2 regions of the Paenibacillus sp. V4I7 genome follow, and region 1 is predicted to be linked to the other one. Evidence: a T-box and tRNA genes for the amino acid it is inferred to sense, from the RefSeq annotation. Region 1 holds a T-box; the other holds one or more tRNA genes.
The links. A T-box is a leader RNA that pairs with one kind of tRNA and senses whether it is charged. The one in region 1 lies ahead of ileS (isoleucine--tRNA ligase), so its partner is inferred to be a tRNA-Ile.
Positions count from the first base shown of each region.

Region 2: it has a tRNA-Ile gene. The T-box ahead of ileS (isoleucine--tRNA ligase) is inferred to sense a tRNA for this amino acid. The anticodon was not compared.

Region 1 is NZ_JAUSZD010000002.1:715,830-719,338, reverse strand. It holds gene ileS (isoleucine--tRNA ligase) at 1-2,093, opposite strand, end outside; T-box leader at 2,172-2,430, opposite strand; gene QFZ80_RS04405 (allantoinase) at 2,488-3,509, opposite strand, start outside.
Region 2 is NZ_JAUSZD010000002.1:3,811,505-3,815,013, forward strand. It holds gene xylB (xylulokinase) at 1-1,295, opposite strand, end outside; tRNA gene QFZ80_RS18865 (tRNA-Ile) at 1,549-1,622, opposite strand; tRNA gene QFZ80_RS18870 (tRNA-Met) at 1,634-1,710, opposite strand; gene QFZ80_RS18875 (hypothetical protein) at 1,802-1,966, opposite strand; gene QFZ80_RS18880 (hypothetical protein) at 2,130-3,509, opposite strand, start outside.

The DNA of each region.
Region 1 (3,509 bases):
AGAAAGTCGTTAATTTCCAAGCCCTTACTGACATTTTGCAGTGTGCTGTTTAGTCTTGATAATATCCAGCGATCCAATTCGTTCGCGTGCTTTTGAACCGGATGGTCTTCGTGCTTATACTGGTCAATCGTTGCATATAACGCATAAAAAGCATGTGTGTTATTGATCGTATCGACCACTTTGGATTTCGCTTCGGCAACAATTTGCTTAGAGAACCGTTTGCTGTTCCAAGGTGCGCTGTCTGACAGCAGGGCCCATCGAAACGCATCTGTCCCAAATTCATCGATGATTTCCCATGGATCGATGCCGTTACCTTTGCTTTTAGACATTTTTTGTCCGTTCTCGTCCAGTACATGTCCGGTAGAAAGAACGGCTTTGTAAGGCGATTTGCCATTATACAACGTTGAAACAGCAAGCAGACTGAAGAACCAGCCCCTTGTTTGGTCAATCCCTTCGCAGATCATATCCGCTGGGTACTGCTCATTAAACAACGTCTCATCTCCGAATGGATGATGATACTGCGCAAAAGGCATTGAACCGCTATCGAACCAGACGTCGATCACCTCAGGGGTTCTCTCCATGATGCCTCCACAAGAGCAGCGCAGTTTCACTTCATCGATGTAGGGCTTATGCAGCTCCAAGCTTTCGTCAATTGGCTTTACTGATTTTTCTCGCAAATCTTTGTGGCTTCCCGGTGCATACTCCACTCCGCAATCCCCACATAACCAAACGTTAAGCGGGGTCCCCCAATAACGATTACGGCTGATGTTCCAATCGACAAGCTCTTCAAGGAACTTGCCGAAGCGCCCTTCACGGATGTGGGAAGGGTACCAGTCGATTTTACTGTTGTTTTCGATCAATTGCTCTTTAATTGCGGTCGTTTTGATAAACCAGCTCTCCATCGCATAATAGAGCAGCGGGGATTTACAGCGCCAGCAGAAAGGGTAACTATGCTCATAGCGCTCTTTGGAAAATAGCAGGCTGCGTTCAGACAAGTTTTTCACGATATCGACGTCACAATCTTTGACGAAGCGTCCAGCGAAGTCAGTGATCTGATCATTGTAACGTCCTGCCAAGTTCACTACATTCACAAAATCCAGTTCGTGTCGACGGGCTGTTCGGTAATCATCTTCACCATGCGCCGGAGCAATATGAACGATACCCGTACCACTCGTATCCATAACATAGTCTGCGTCTACGACGATATGTCCTTTGGTGGGGCTAATATACCCAAAAGGAGGCTCGTAGGCAGTGCCGACGAATTCCAATCCTTTATGCACAGATAAGATTTCGTAGTCTTGTTTGAATACTTTTTCCGCGAGATTTTTCGCGACGATGTAAACTTCACCTTTTTGTTTCACTTTAACATAATCGATGTCTTTATTTACGGCCAACGCTACGTTCGCAGGTAGTGTCCATGGCGTCGTCGTCCAAGCCAGAAAGATTTCCTGTCCGTTTCTACTCCTGAATTTTACTGTGGCACTTAAATCTTTCACATCTTCATAGCCTTGAGCCACTTCGTGAGAACTGAGCGTTGTTTGACAATCCGGACAATAAGGGCTTACACGGTGCCCATTGTATAATAGCCCTTTGTTATGGATTTCGGATAAAATATGCCAAACACTCTCGATATAGTCGTTATCCAACGTAACATAGGGGTTATCCATATCCGTCCAGTATGCGATTGCTTCCGTCAGTTCACGCCATTGCTTTTCATATTCAAATACGCTGCTTTTGCATTTCTCAACAAATTCGGCTACTCCGTATTTTTCAATCTCTTGCTTTCCAGAGATACCAAGCTGCTTCTGCACACCAAGCTCGACGGGCAAGCCATGTGTGTCCCAACCAGCTTTGCGGATGACTTGGTACCCAGACATTGTTTTATAGCGGCAGATGAAATCTTTCACAACACGACCAAGCACGTGTCCGATATGGGGTGATCCATTTGCCGTTGGCGGTCCTTCGTAAAAGACGAAGTTCGCTTTACCTTTGCGGCTTTCGATGGATTTGCGGAATGTATCATTCAATCTCCATTGCTCAAGAACACGCAATTCGCGGGTTCTCGCTTTTTCTTTCACATCAATTTTTCTCATGTGTCATACACACTCCTCTATTAAAATGATAGGGGCTAACCATGAAACGATTTACAGAAAACAAAAAAATCCCGTCCCGTAAGGGACGAGATTACATCTCGCGATACCACCCTAGTTCCATCATGATCATAAAGATATGATCATGATAGCTCTCGTTCTACGTACTATCATACGCGGCCCTTGTAACGGCGGGATCCCGGGTCAGCTTACTAGAATTCCTTCAGCTTTCCTTCTCAGAGGGGATTTTCGGCTAAGTCTTGAATGTTGGCTTTCAGCGCAAGGCCAACTCTCTGGAAATCAAGGGGATTAGCGTACTCGTACTCGTCAATGAATTTACATGAATTAAGAACACTCAGTTAATTCATTTTTACATCAACTTCATTGAATGTCAAGTTCACTCACCTTCGTATTGCAACGTACCTACTTTATTCTTATTTGGACACCATTTGCCAGCCTTCACAGCACTGATCCCCTTCGCTTCTTCATAGACAAGATTCCCTCTGCTCCAGGTAGCCCGCACTTTACACCCCAGTTCCTTTCCTACATAAGGACTATGCTTATGACGATACAATAAGTGTTCTGTTTGCAGCACATATGGGGCATTCAATGAAATCATGACAAGATCTGCATCGGCGCCTAGGCGGATATCTCCTTTGTTAGGAAGAAGACCGAATCGCTCAGCCGGCGCGTAGGACAGCATATGACTTAACTGACTAAGCCCGATCCCCCGCTTCAAGTGTCCTTCATCAATCATAAGTTCTAGTGAGCTTTGTGCTCCCGATATGCCACCCCATGCTTCAAAGTAATTGCTAGATTCCTTCAATGTGCTTGGACTAGGGGAATGATCCGATGAAATCATATCAATATAACCAAGGCGCAAAGCCTCCCACAACCGTTCCTTCTCATCTTCACTACGCAGTGGAGGCGCACATTTGGCCGTAGGCCCTATTCGTTCTAAGTCATCCTCCGTTAGGATTAAATAGTGCGGACAAGTCTCCAGCGTCACGTTAACCCCGCGCCTCTTCGCATCCATAATGATCTTCACAGCAGCCTCGCTGCTGATATGAACGAAATGCAGGGGACACCCTGTCTGCTCTGCATAAAAGAGTGCTCGATTCACCGCTTCGAGCTCAGCAAGAATCGGGCGTGTGGACGTATAGTCTTTCGCCGTGACTTTGCCTTCTGCCTGTTTCTCCCGTCCTAAGCGTGAAACAAGTGACTCGCTTTCAGCATGAAGCGCCAGCACTCGGTTCATTCGCGCAATGCTCTTCATCCCTTCCCACAAGGTGAGGTCATCTACCTCACGAAATGCTTCCTCTCCCGGGTCACCCGGCGAAGACATGAAAGCTTTGAAACCAATGACACCAGCTTCGCTCATGGGCTCCAAATCATCCAGATGCCCCGGCACCAGTCCAC
Region 2 (3,509 bases), 3.1 Mb from region 1:
CAGGCCTGCTCTTTCATAGCGGATGGATACAACTCACGACTCAGCACATCTGCAAGTATCTGCAGCCATACAGCACTTTTAGCTCCACCACCAGCCATCACGATTCGGTCAACGCTCACACCCAATGCCACTAATACCTCTAACCCATCACGCAGCCCAAAAGCCACTCCCTCCATGACAGATCGAACCAGATGTGCTTCAGTGTGTTTCAGCGTTAAACCGAACATGGCACCTCTGGCAAAAGGGTCCATATGCGGGGTTCGCTCCCCTGTCAAGTAGGGCAGGAAAATAAGCCCTTCTGAGCCTGGGGGAACCTTAGCAGCACTTTCATCCAGTGACCTGCTGTCCTTATTTTGAAGGATATTTTCTGTTAGCCATCTATGTGATAATCCAGCGCTCAGCATCGCCGCCATCATATACCATTTGCCCGGTGCCGCGTGGGTGAAGGTATGCGTTCGCAGCAAGGAATCATAGGTAGGTGTAGCTACAGGGACAAACCATTGTCCTCCTGTGCCCAGCGTACACGAAGCCTGCCCCTGGTGTAAAATCCCATTGCCAATAGCCTGCATGGGCTGATCTGCGCCGCCAAAGACAACAATCGTACCTGCTGGAATGGCACAATCGGTTGCTGCCTCAGCTGTTAGCGTTCCTGCAACCTCCCAAGGCTCACGAACAGTCGGCAGCAGTTGCGGATCAATTCCGAGCTGTCCCAACAGTTCTCTGGACCAACACTTATTGGCTACATCATAAGCTAATGTGCCTGATGCATCCGTTGACTCGGTTCCTATTTCGCCGGTTAGCTTGTACCTGATATAATCCTTCGGCAGCATGACTTTCCATATCTTCTCATATGTATCCGGTTCATTCTGCTTTAACCACAACAGCGATAAAAGCAGAAAGCCAGTCGCAGCCCGGTTCTGTACTAGCTTGCCAAGCTGCTCGATAGAATACATCGCCTCAAGCTGTTCCTTCTGTTCAATTGAACGCTGATCGCACCATATAATCGCCGGCCGAAGCACCCGTCCGTCCATCCCGATCGCAACAAGCCCATGCATCTGCCCAGATAAGCCAATAGCATAACGGTTGCTGCTACCTGAGCCTGCTTGCCTGACGGATTCAGACAAGGTTTGTCGTACTGCCTCCCACCATTGCTGAGGCTCTTGCTCCGCATAGCCGACCAAAGGCGAATGAATATCATAGCTTTGTTGAGATAAGCCTACCACCCGTCCCGCGGGGTCCATGGCAGCCGTCTTCACGCTGGAAGTCCCTAAATCTATTCCGAGAAGTGTTGTCATTCTATATCCCATCCATTTCCTAAAAGTTCAGCCTGTTTTTGTTGTCTAGTATGGTCATATCCTATCTGTGCAAGCATCTGCATGAACAATTCTTCGACACTCGAGGTCACTGTCCCTTTAGGAAAATCAGACTAGCTTGTGATATACGTACTAAAATGTAAAAAGCCCCTCCATTTCATCGGGAAGAGATGAAATCGAGAAGCTTATTTGTTATAAAATAATAAAAACCCTTATACCAAGGGTTTCCGTGCTATGGGCCCAGAGGGACTCGAACCCCCGACCAATCGGTTATGAGCCGACCGCTCTAACCAACTGAGCTATAGGCCCAAAGTAAAATTTGGTTGCGGGGGCAGGATTTGAACCTGCGGCCTTCGGGTTATGAGCCCGACGAGCTACCGGGCTGCTCCACCCCGCGTCATTAGCTGCCGCTCAACAGCGACAAAAATAAATATACACTAAATGCGCGGTCTAAGTCAAGCGTTAATTTCTAGGGTATTTCGTTTGAATTACGTGTTGTAACGAACGCCAAATCGCCCTTTTTTGGACTTAAATACTTCCACTTCTTGTGGGCATTCATAGCCGTAAATCCACCAGTCCTCTTCCATTCTTTTCGCCAAGCAGCCTGCTTGAAACTTCGAATCGTATAATTTTGCCCAATATATCCAGTTCATTGCATTCACTCCGTTATGTTCATATCGTTAATCCTATCTTATCCAAAATAAGGCCACCTTATGAGCACGCCTCCACTAAGCAATGAGTTACTGCTCAAAATAAAGCAAAAAACTACTTGGAGATGCTCTAGAGCATTCGTCCAAGTAGTTTTCATTGATTTAACTATTGTTTGAAAGTAGTCAACAACCGTTTAACGGATTCACCAAATTCGTTCGTAAATGTCTCATATACTTTGACCTGAATCGGGAAGTCCAGTTGGTTGGATCTCGCATTTAGGTTAATTGTGTTTGTTCCATTGTATAAACGGCCTTCGCCTGACAAGGCTTCAACTGATTTTCCAACAGGATTTCCAACATTATCGAATAATTCGAATGAGAGCTTACTGTTAAACTTATCTACCGTCACTTGCTTATCCGGTTTAATGTCCAGATCGAGCATCAGCTTATAATCATAAGTCATATTACCTTGGAAAATAGCTGAAATTGACCAATCTTTAATAGTAATACCATACGGGTACACGTCCAGCGTTTTGCTCGTTGGATCATTCTTCTGAACAGGTACTTTCGCCGTCGCAAGCAGTGATTTATAGGTCGTTTCTCCACTAACTTGTTGGCTGTAAAGGTTCATTTTAAGGCCTTCACCCTTTTCAGACGCTGGAAGTGCATATGAATAGCTAACGACATACGAGGCATTAGGAACAACACTTAGTGCGGTAGCTTCCTGTCTTCTTCCTCCATACGCATAACCATCTTTACTAACAAGTTCCGTTTGGATCGCCGGAATTGGGATTGGACGGTCACTGTTGTTCGTCAATTTAAACTTCGCCACAGCCGTATTAAAGCCATCGTCTTCATTACTTGTTACATGTAATTCAACCAACGAAACATCGACATTGGAAGGAACGAATTTATTCGTAGAATCCAGTTTAACTGGCGTACCTAAGGTATATTCTGGGGCAGGGATGACTCCCTGCGTCGCAGCTCCTGTAGGGAGAAGAATATTGACGCGTCCTACCCGATAAGTGTCTTCTTGGAACTTACCTTCACTCGTCGTAATGGCAAAACTCTCTGGTGTCACTACATTCAGGCTAGTAAATTCCGTATCCAGATCAGTCGGAATGACAATATGGATATATTTCTTCTCACCTGGATCTAGCATGACGGAAGCTTCGGCGCGACTGCCGGAATAAACGTTATTTTCTGTTTTCCCATCAATCCCAAAGTTAGGTACGGTTTGACGTTCTTTGGTCGGATTTACAACTTGAATTTGCACAACCGTAGAAACGCCTTTAGCTGTAATTTCCTTATGAATGTCCACAGGAATGAATCCAAGGGATGAGCGCAAAGAAGGTAAGGTAAACGCTTCTCCCCATTTAAGAATAGCGGTTGGTTTCGTTATGGTGCTGTCACTGCCATTCCATACGTTGCCAGAGTCAACTGCTACGGAAAGCAGTGTTGTTTCTTCTTTCGGGTACACTTCAAGATCTACATCTACAAAGCTGAGGTCGGTAAGAGCAACATCGTCACTCCGCTCAACCGTCGT